Regions from separate parts of the Streptomyces sp. NBC_00207 genome, predicted to be linked through region 2. Evidence: riboswitches for the same ligand, from Rfam matches in the RefSeq annotation. Region 2 holds a riboswitch; the other holds the start of a gene.
The links. Region 2 has a riboswitch for guanidine ahead of OG472_RS01120 (Ohr family peroxiredoxin). Riboswitches for the same ligand answer to the same signal wherever they lie in the genome.
Positions count from the first base shown of each region.

Region 1: another riboswitch for guanidine. It lies ahead of OG472_RS18415 (DMT family transporter); the one in region 2 lies ahead of OG472_RS01120 (Ohr family peroxiredoxin).

Region 1 is NZ_CP130715.1:3,859,371-3,863,664, reverse strand. Features, by position in the region: gene OG472_RS18445 (hypothetical protein) at 1-184, shown strand, start outside; gene rdgB (RdgB/HAM1 family non-canonical purine NTP pyrophosphatase) at 192-806, shown strand; tRNA gene OG472_RS18435 (tRNA-Leu) at 863-946, opposite strand; gene bcp (thioredoxin-dependent thiol peroxidase) at 1,138-1,605, opposite strand; gene OG472_RS18425 (DUF3618 domain-containing protein) at 1,710-2,030, shown strand; gene OG472_RS18420 (co-chaperone GroES) at 2,074-2,415, shown strand; guanidine-III (ykkC-III) riboswitch at 2,482-2,548, shown strand; gene OG472_RS18415 (DMT family transporter) at 2,580-2,900, shown strand; gene OG472_RS18410 (transglycosylase domain-containing protein) at 2,917-4,294, opposite strand, start outside.
Region 2 is NZ_CP130715.1:225,435-229,728, forward strand. Features, by position in the region: gene OG472_RS01105 (ASCH domain-containing protein) at 1-534, opposite strand, end outside; gene OG472_RS01110 (transposase) at 921-1,166, opposite strand; gene OG472_RS01115 (hypothetical protein) at 1,537-1,857, opposite strand; gene OG472_RS01120 (Ohr family peroxiredoxin) at 1,955-2,410, opposite strand; guanidine-III (ykkC-III) riboswitch at 2,485-2,546, opposite strand; gene OG472_RS01125 (AraC family transcriptional regulator ligand-binding domain-containing protein) at 2,601-3,608, opposite strand; gene OG472_RS01130 (type 1 glutamine amidotransferase domain-containing protein) at 3,903-4,294, shown strand, end outside.

The DNA of each region.
Region 1 (4,294 bases), 3.6 Mb from region 2:
CGAGACGAACCTCAAGAAGATCGGCGACCAGACGGACAACGCCGACCTTGGCAAGGCCATCGACTCGATGAACACGGCCGTGAAGAACGTCCGCACCTCCATCGAGAGCGGCAATAGCGTCCCGGACATCCAGCCCGTCGCGGACGCGGCCAGCGAGATCTCCAAGGTCTGCACCCCGGGATAATGGGCGCATGACCTCGACGCCCAGCCGCCTGATCCTGGCCACCCGCAACGCGGGCAAAGTCTCCGAACTCCACGCCATCCTGTCCGAAGCCGGCCTGCCTCACGAGCTGGTCGGCGCGGACGTGTACCCGGAGATCCCGGACGTCAAGGAGACCGGGGTCACCTTCGCCGAGAACGCCCTCCTCAAGGCGCACGCCCTCGCGCAGGCCACCGGCCTCCCGGCGGTCGCCGACGACTCCGGCCTCTGCGTGGACGTCCTGAACGGCGCCCCCGGCATCTTCTCGGCCCGCTGGGCCGGCACGCACGGAGACGACAAGGCGAACCTCGACCTCCTGCTGGCCCAGCTCGGGGACATCGCCGACGAGCACCGCGGCGCGCACTTCTTCTGCGCGGCCGCCCTCGCCCTCCCCGACGGCACGGAACGAGTCGTCGAGGGCCGCCTCCTGGGCACCCTCCGCCACACCCCGTCCGGCACGGGCGGCTTCGGCTACGACCCGATCCTCCAGCCCCTGGGCGAATCCCGTACCTGCGCGGAACTCACCCCGGCGGAAAAGAACGCCATCTCCCACCGAGGCCAGGCCTTCCGCGCCCTCGTCCCGTTCGTCCGCGCCCTCCTGACCTGACGCCCGACACGCCGAAGGCCCCGTACGCAACCGGTACGGGGCCTTCGGTGTTGACGTGCGGTTGGGGGGACTCGAACCCCCACGGGTTTTACCCCACTGGGACCTAAACCCAGCGTGACTGCCAATTCCACCACAACCGCAACATGTCGCCCAATTCGGACATCGAGTCCGATCGGGCTGCGCTCAGTCTACGGGGAGGGTGGGAGCCTTGGCATGAGGGTTTCGGCACCACGTGTCCGTCAACGAGTGGCAGTTGGGGCGCAGGTTTCATCCGGAAGCAGAGCGGCCCGCACCGGGTGGGGTGCGGGCCGCTGCGTCGGGCGTGGGTGGGTCAGATGCCCAGGTCCTTGATGATCTTGGCTACGTGGCCCGTGGCCTTGACGTTGTAGAAGGCGTGCTCGACCTTGCCCGCCTCGTCGACGACCACCGTGGAGCGGATGACTCCGGTGACCGTCTTGCCGTACAGCTTCTTCTCGCCGAACGCGCCGTACGCCGTCAGGGTCTCCTTCTCCGGGTCACCGACCAGGGTGACCTTCAGGTTCTCCTTCTCGCGGAACTTCGCCAGCTTCTCCGGCTTGTCCGGGGAGACGCCGATGACGTCGTAGCCGGCCGTGGCCAGGACGTCCAGATTGTCCGTGAAGTCGCAGGCCTGCTTCGTGCAGCCCGGGGTCAGGGCGGCCGGGTAGAAGTAGACGATCACCTTGCGGCCCTTGTGGTCGGCGAGCGAGACCTCGTTGCCGTCCGCGTCGGGCAGGGTGAAGGCGGGGGCGGTGTCGCCCGGCTGGAGTCGCTCGCTCATCTGGACAGTCTCCTCAAGAGGGGATCGGTACGTCTCGAGACTAAGCTGACAGACTGTTCACCGGGGACTACCCCCCACCGGACCACGACGACGGAGGCAGCGCGGTGCCCGAAGCCAGGACTCCCGCACAGATCGAGGCGGACATCGTCCGCCGCCGCGAGCAGCTCGCCGAGACGCTCGACGAGATCGGCGTGCGTGTGCACCCGAAGACGATCATCGGGGATGCGCGGGCCCGGGTCGCCTCGACCGTCGACCACACGGCCGGGCGGGCCTTCGCCGCGGTGAACCGCATCGTGACGGATCTGCGGGACGGCCTGCGCAACGACGACGGGACGCCGCGCCCCGAGCGGATCGTGCCGGTCGCCCTGCTCGCGGTGGGTCTCGTCGGTGTGGTTGTCCTGTCGGCACGACGCAGGCGCGCGTGACCCTGAGCGGGACGGGGCGGGCGCGGGCAGGTAGGTTCGGGTCGTGAGCGAGAACACCACCCACGACAAGCTGCCCATCCGCATGCTGCACGACCGCGTGCTCGTGAAGTCCGACCTGCCGGAGGGCGAGCGCCGCTCGGGCGGCGGCATCCTGATTCCGGCGACGGCCGCGGTGGGCAAGCGGCTGGCCTGGGCCGAGGTGGTCGCGGTCGGGCAGAACGTACGGACGGTCGAGCCCGGGGACCGGGTCCTGTACGACCCCGAGGACCGTGCCGAGGTCGAGGTGCGGGGCGCGACGTACGTGCTGATGCGCGAGCGGGACCTGCACGCCGTGGCCGCGGAGCGGCTGGAGGGGTCGGAGGACTCCACCGGCCTGTACCTGTGAGCGTGCGCGCGTTCCCGAGCTGATCCGCAGAAGGGCTGGTGGCCTTGGTCACCGGCCCTTTTCGCTGCGTTTTGCTACGGTGGAGGAGAACCCGACGAGACGCGCCGTACCGGGTACGACAAGACGACGCACCCCGTATCGCTCGATGTCTCGGAGGTGCCGTCATGGCCTGGGTTCTTCTTGTTGTCGCCGGTGTGATCGAAGTCGGCTGGTCGATCGGCATGAAATTCACCGAGGGCTTCACCCGGCTCTGGCCCACTGTGTTCACGGGCGCCGGGATCGTCACCAGCATGGTGCTGCTGTCCTACGCCGCGAAGACCCTGCCCATCGGTACCGCGTACGGAGTGTGGGTGGGCATCGGCGCCGCCGGCGCGGCCGTGCTCGGTATGGCGGTGCTGGGCGAGCCCGTCACCGCCTCCCGGATCTTCTTCATCTGTCTGCTGCTGGTCGCCGTGGTGGGGCTGAAGGTCACCTCCGGTCACTGACCGCCGGCGCCGGCGGTCATTCGAGGAACGCCGACGGCGGAGGGCGCAGGCCTGCGGCCGGCCCGCCGTCGGCGCCCTGGGTGCCCGTCGTTCCCTGGGTGCCCTGGGTGCCCTGGGTGGTGCCGCCGTTGTCCTGACCGCCCTGCGTCTGCCCGCCGTTGTCCTGGCCCCCGTTGTTCTGACCGCCCTGGGTCTGTCCTCCGTTGTTCTGGCCGCCGTTGTCCTGTCCTCCCTGGTTCTGGCCGCCGTTGTTCTGACCCCCTTGGTTCTGGCCGCCGTTGTCGCGGCCGCCCTGGGTCTGTCCGCCCGTCGGCGGGCTCGGACGTACCGGGGGCGCGGGCGTGAACTCGTCGTCCGGCGTCTCCTGCGGAGGGTTTGATTCCGGTGAGGGTGGCGGGGGCTGCGCCGCGCCCGGCTGGAGTTCCAGGTCGAAGTCGACGGGGTCGGTGCCCTCCAGGGCGGTCTTCGTGTACGCGGCCCAGATACGGGCCGGGTAGCCGCCACCGCCGATACGGGCTTCGCCGAGGGCGCCGTAGAGCGACTGCAGGGTTCCGGTGTCCGGGTCCTGGCCCATCATCGAGACGACCGTGACGAGGTTCGGGGTGTAGGCCGCGAACCAGGCCGAGCGGTCCAGTTCGCCGGTGCCGGTCTTGCCGGCGGCCGGGTGGCCGGCGGCGAGGGCGGCCGTACCGGTGCCGTTGTCCACGACGCTGACCAGCATGGAGGTGGTGGTGTCGGCGGCTTCGCGGCTGATGGTCTGCGTGGGGGTGCGCTCGGGCAGGCCGATCGTGTCGCCGCCCTTGGTGATCTTCTCCAGGAAGGTGTACGGGGTGCGGCGGCCGTGGTCGGCGAGGGTCGCGTAGGCCTGGGTCATGTCCAGGACGCTGGCCTGCATCGTGCCGAGCGCCATGGCGGGGCCCGGAACGAAGTTCGGGGTGTCCTCGGGGATGCCGAGGTCGATGGCGGTCCGCTTGACCTTGCCGGTGCCGACGTCGACCGCCATCTGCGCGTATACGGCGTTGACGGAGAGGTCGGTGGCGGTGTTGACGGTGATGTTCCCGTACGAGACCTGGCCCTCGTTCTCGGGGTTGAAGCGGATCCGGCCGCCGACGACCGGGCGCCTGTTGTCGCCGTTGTAGACGGTGTTCGGGGTGATCCGGCGGCCGTCCTGGGTACGGGAGTCGTTCTCGACCGCGGACGCGAAGACGAACGGCTTGAAGGTGGAGGCGACCTGGTAGTCGTGCCGGGTCGCGTTGTTGACGTACTGCTTGGTGTAGTCGATGCCGCCGTACATGGCGACGACCTTGCCGGTGGCCGGGTCGATGGAGACCCCGCCGGCCCGCACGAGCCGGTCCGCCTTGCGCGTTTCGGGGTCGAGTTTGCCGATCATCTGC
Region 2 (4,294 bases):
CAGCCGTGCCGGCCCGAGCTGGGCCGGGTCCCGGAAGCGGGTTGTCTTGGTCTTGGCGCCAGAGCGGACGTCTTCAAGGTAGCGGGGGTTGAACCGGATGATCGGGGGACCGGCCGTCTCGGGGTCTTGGTAGAGCGATGGGTCGAGACCGTTCATGCCTTCCGGCGTCCATCGCTGAGTCAGCGGCATCAGGTCGGCGGCGAGAACGGACCTGGGCCCCGCGGGCGTGGGCACGATGACGCGCATGGTGGGGTAGTAGTCCACGAAGACCTGCCGATCGCGCCCGCACGGGCCGACGACCCCGCGCCCGTGGTTTCCCACGGCAACGATGCAGCGCATCTGGCGGGCGCCCTGGGCTCGCGCGGCTCCCAGAGCCACGAGTTCGGCGCAGGGTCCGCCGGTGAAGTGGTAGAGGTTCACGCCGGCGAACATCCGGTAGTCGGCAGCCATGACCGCGGCGCCCATCGTGTGGATCCCGTCTTCGTCGGGCCCCGCGTCGGTATGCGCGTCTATGGTGCGGCGTGCCAGCTCCACGAGCTCACGCTCATCATCATCGAGAGCTCGTGCAGATGGCGGTACGTACACGTTTTCAGCCTTCCCTCTTGTCAGCAGTCGCCGAAGATCATTCCACGCCACGCAGGTGGGTTCCACAGCATTTCGGCTTGCCTTGACTGGCCCCATGGCGGTCCCGCGGGCAGGGACGGAGCGGCCTGGCTGAGGCTGGTCGTGGTCACGGACGACGATCCCGGGCCGCGGCTCTGCCGTGGCTGTAGTGGACCATTGATGCCGACGGTGAAGACGGCGGCCGGTGTTCTGCACGTCGGTGTGCCGTTCGCGGCACTGGCGACGGATGCGGCGGGCAGGCGCGAGGGCCCGGGCGGTGCAAGGTGCCAGGGCTGCCAGCTGCTGATGAGACTCCTTCACAACGGCTGTGGCGGATATTCGTGACGGTCACAGCAGCTGGCGAGGACGAGGGTCCGCAGGAGCGCGAAGGAGGCTCGGCCGTATGACCGCCGTTTGATCAGCTTGATCCTTGTGACCTGGCCTTCGACTGCGCCGGAGTTCCAGGGCAGGGTGAGGCCGTTCACGACGGCGTCCCAGTCGTTCTGAAGGAAGGCGGCGAAGCCCTGGACCGGTGAGGGCCCGTGATCGAGGGCGCGGGTCATCCAGGCGGTGAGGTCGTCGCCGCGACATTCCGGCGCCCGCCCAGCGGGCGGTGCACCCCGGCCACCGGCCAGCCGACGAAACCCACAAAGCGTCCCATAGGGCCCCGCCTAGGCCACCGACACCCCACCCCCTGAACAAACCAGGCACACCGAGCACGCCGGGCCATTCGACGACGTCTACGGCGGCCTCACCTCCCAGGCCAGCCGACAGGTCCTCCTCGGCTTCCTCCGGAAGGACACGTGACGCTGCCGAGGTCCGGGACCGTACGCGCCTGCCCCTTCGCCGCCGGCTCCGGCTCCAGCCCGGCTCGGCAGGTGGGGAGCCGGCACCAGCGCTCATGGCGGTCGCCGCAGGCCTACCGCAGGGCGGTCACAGGCGCCAGTACGTGCCCGCATGGGAATCGACGTGGACCACGTGCCGGCCGACGCGCACCACGTGGTGGTCCGGGCCGGACCAGGATCCGGTGGCACCGGCTGCGCCGGGGAGCGGGGTCCAGATCTCCAGGAAGGTGCTGCCGTCCGGGTTGGTGCCCCGCTCGACGAGGTTCGCACCCTCCCACCGGAAGGTTCCGGTGTCTTCGCCGGGCTCGCCCGTGAGGTGGTGGAAATGCACCTGGGAGCCGTCGAAGGACGTCGTTCCGGCGAAGCCCCGGCTGTCGGCGTAGTACGACCCGGCCTGCAGCCACACCACTTCACGGTCCTCGAGAAGGGGTCCGCCGTTGCGGCTGATGCCGCGCCGCAGCCAGGCGCCGTGATCGGGTACCGGAACCCCTCCCGCCGGCACGGCCTCAGGCCCGGTCATCGGTGGTGGCGGGGTCGTCCACGGCCAGGAGGGTCAGCGGTACGTTGCCGCGTACTGCCTGCGAGTACGGGCAGACCGCGTCCGCCCGGTGCAGCAGGGGCTGAAGGTCCGCCGCCCGCCACCCCGGCAGGCTGACGGTGAGGGCCACTGCGAGGCCGTAGCCCGCGGGCGTGTCCGTGGTGCCGAGCTGCACTTCGCAGGCCACGTGCGCGGCGGAGGCATCCGCCCCGAACTCGGCGGCGACCTCCGCGAGCGCGGACGTGAAGCAGGCGGCGAAGCCGGCCGCGAACAGCTGCTCGGGGTTGGTGGTGCCGGGCACCTTCTTGCGCGGCGGGGCGAGGCGGACGTCCAGCCGCCCGTCGTCCGTGCGGACGGATCCGGTACGGCCACCGGCGGCATGTGCGGTCGTCCGGTACAGGCTGCGGGTGAGTGGCACGGTCATGGGTTCGGCCCATCTTGCTCGACGAGGACGCTGCCCGGGTGCGGACAGCGGTCGGCGCTGCTCGTGCAGCACCTCTCGCGTCGTCGTGCGTAACCGGGTACGGCGCATCTCGTCCGGGGCCTTGGATCCGGCCGCCGGACAATCTAGCAACGGTGGCGGTCGGCCGGGGCCTCGCCCGCGGTGAAGTTCCTCACCCGCTGGACGCGGGCCGGTACCGGCTGCGGTATGCCCCCGGCGGCATGCCTTCCCACCGGGTGAAGGCGCGGACCAGGGACGTCGCGCCGCTCAGGCCGACGAGGGGGGCGATCCGGTCCAGCGGCAGGACCGTGGTCTCCAGCAGCCGCCTGGCTCGGCCGCGGCGGGCTGCGTCGAGGAGCGCGCGCCATGACGTGCCCTCCTCGTGCAAGGCTCTGCGCAGGGTTCGGACGCTGAGGTTGAGCTCCTTGGCGGGGCCCTCGGGGCCCGCGTCCTCGAGGGCGGCCCGCTCCAGCCACTGCCGTACGCGCTCGGCCACCGTCACCGCCGCGCCGGCGGACAACTGGTGCAGGAGCCGGTCGGCGTAGGCCCGGTGCAGGGAGTTGAGCACCGGGTCGTAGAGGGGGCGGCGCCTGTCGAGGTCCTCGTCGGCGACCGTGATCGCGTTCTCCGGGGTGTCGAATGTGACGGGGCAGCCGAGGACGCGGGTGTAGGGCTCGGCCGAGCCCGCGCGGGGGTGGGCGAACGACACGGCCAGGGGCGCCCAGTCGTCGCCGGCGATCCAGCGGGCCGCCCGCACGATGCTGCTGACGACCGCTTCCACCTGCTGGGGGCGCATGGCCGCCGGGCCGACGGTCGGCCGGTAGCAGATCCGGCCGACGCCGCTGCGGCGGTCCAGGGTCACCGTGCCCGCCTGGCTGACGAGGGGGTGGTAGCGCTCGGCCGCCTGCGCGGCGTCCGCGAGGCTGGCGGAGGTGAGGACGAGGTGGCCCAGGATGTGCAGGCCTTCCGGCCGGATCCGGTCGCCCACGAGGAGCCCGGTGTGCGGGCCGGCATCCCGGGCGTCGAGCACCTCGTCCCACAAGGCGCGCATCTCGCCGTACTCCAGCCGGTCCGTGGGCAGGGCCCAGGAACCGGACGGCCCGCCGCTGCCCTCTGCCGTCGCGCTCAGGACGGCGAGGGCGTACGACGCGGTGACGGAGGGCGACCCGGTGGTGGACACGGCCGCCAGTCAATGCGGGCACACCACCCCCGTCAATACCGTCCGCCGCGGCGGGACGACCGCCGGGGGCGGGTTCGGAAGTCAACGCATTGGCCGCCGGAGTGAATGACGGGGCCGCGGGCCGCTCCTAAGGTCGGCCTTCGGACACCGAGGGGATCAGGGTCCCTCGGAGCGCCGGGATGCCGTGGAATCCGGAGAATCCGGAGAATCCGGAGAATCCGGGGAATCCAGGGAATCCAGGGAAACCGGGGGGAAGCGGGCTGCCCTGATCACCACCGCTCAGAGGAGTACGCCGTGATTCTCTTCCTGCTCCCCGCAGGCGACTACGACCCGACCGAGGCCGCGGTGCCCTGGGCCGCATTGCGGGACGCCGGCTTCGAGGTGCGGTTCGCAACCCCAGGCGGGAAGGTCGCGCTCGCCGACCCCAGGCTCACGGACCTCGGCTTCTCCTGGCTGTCGCCCTGGCTGATGACCCGCCGCGCCGAGCTGGCCGCCTACCGGCGCCTCACCGAGGACCCCCATTTCCTCGCCCCCACCTCGTACGCGGATGTCGACCCGGCCGGGATCACGGGCCTCTTCGTACCGGGCGGCCACGCCGCGGGCATGCGGACGCTGCTCGAGGACGCCACCGCCCAGCAGTTGTTCGCGCGGATCTTCACTCAGGGTCTGCCGGTGGGAGCCGTCTG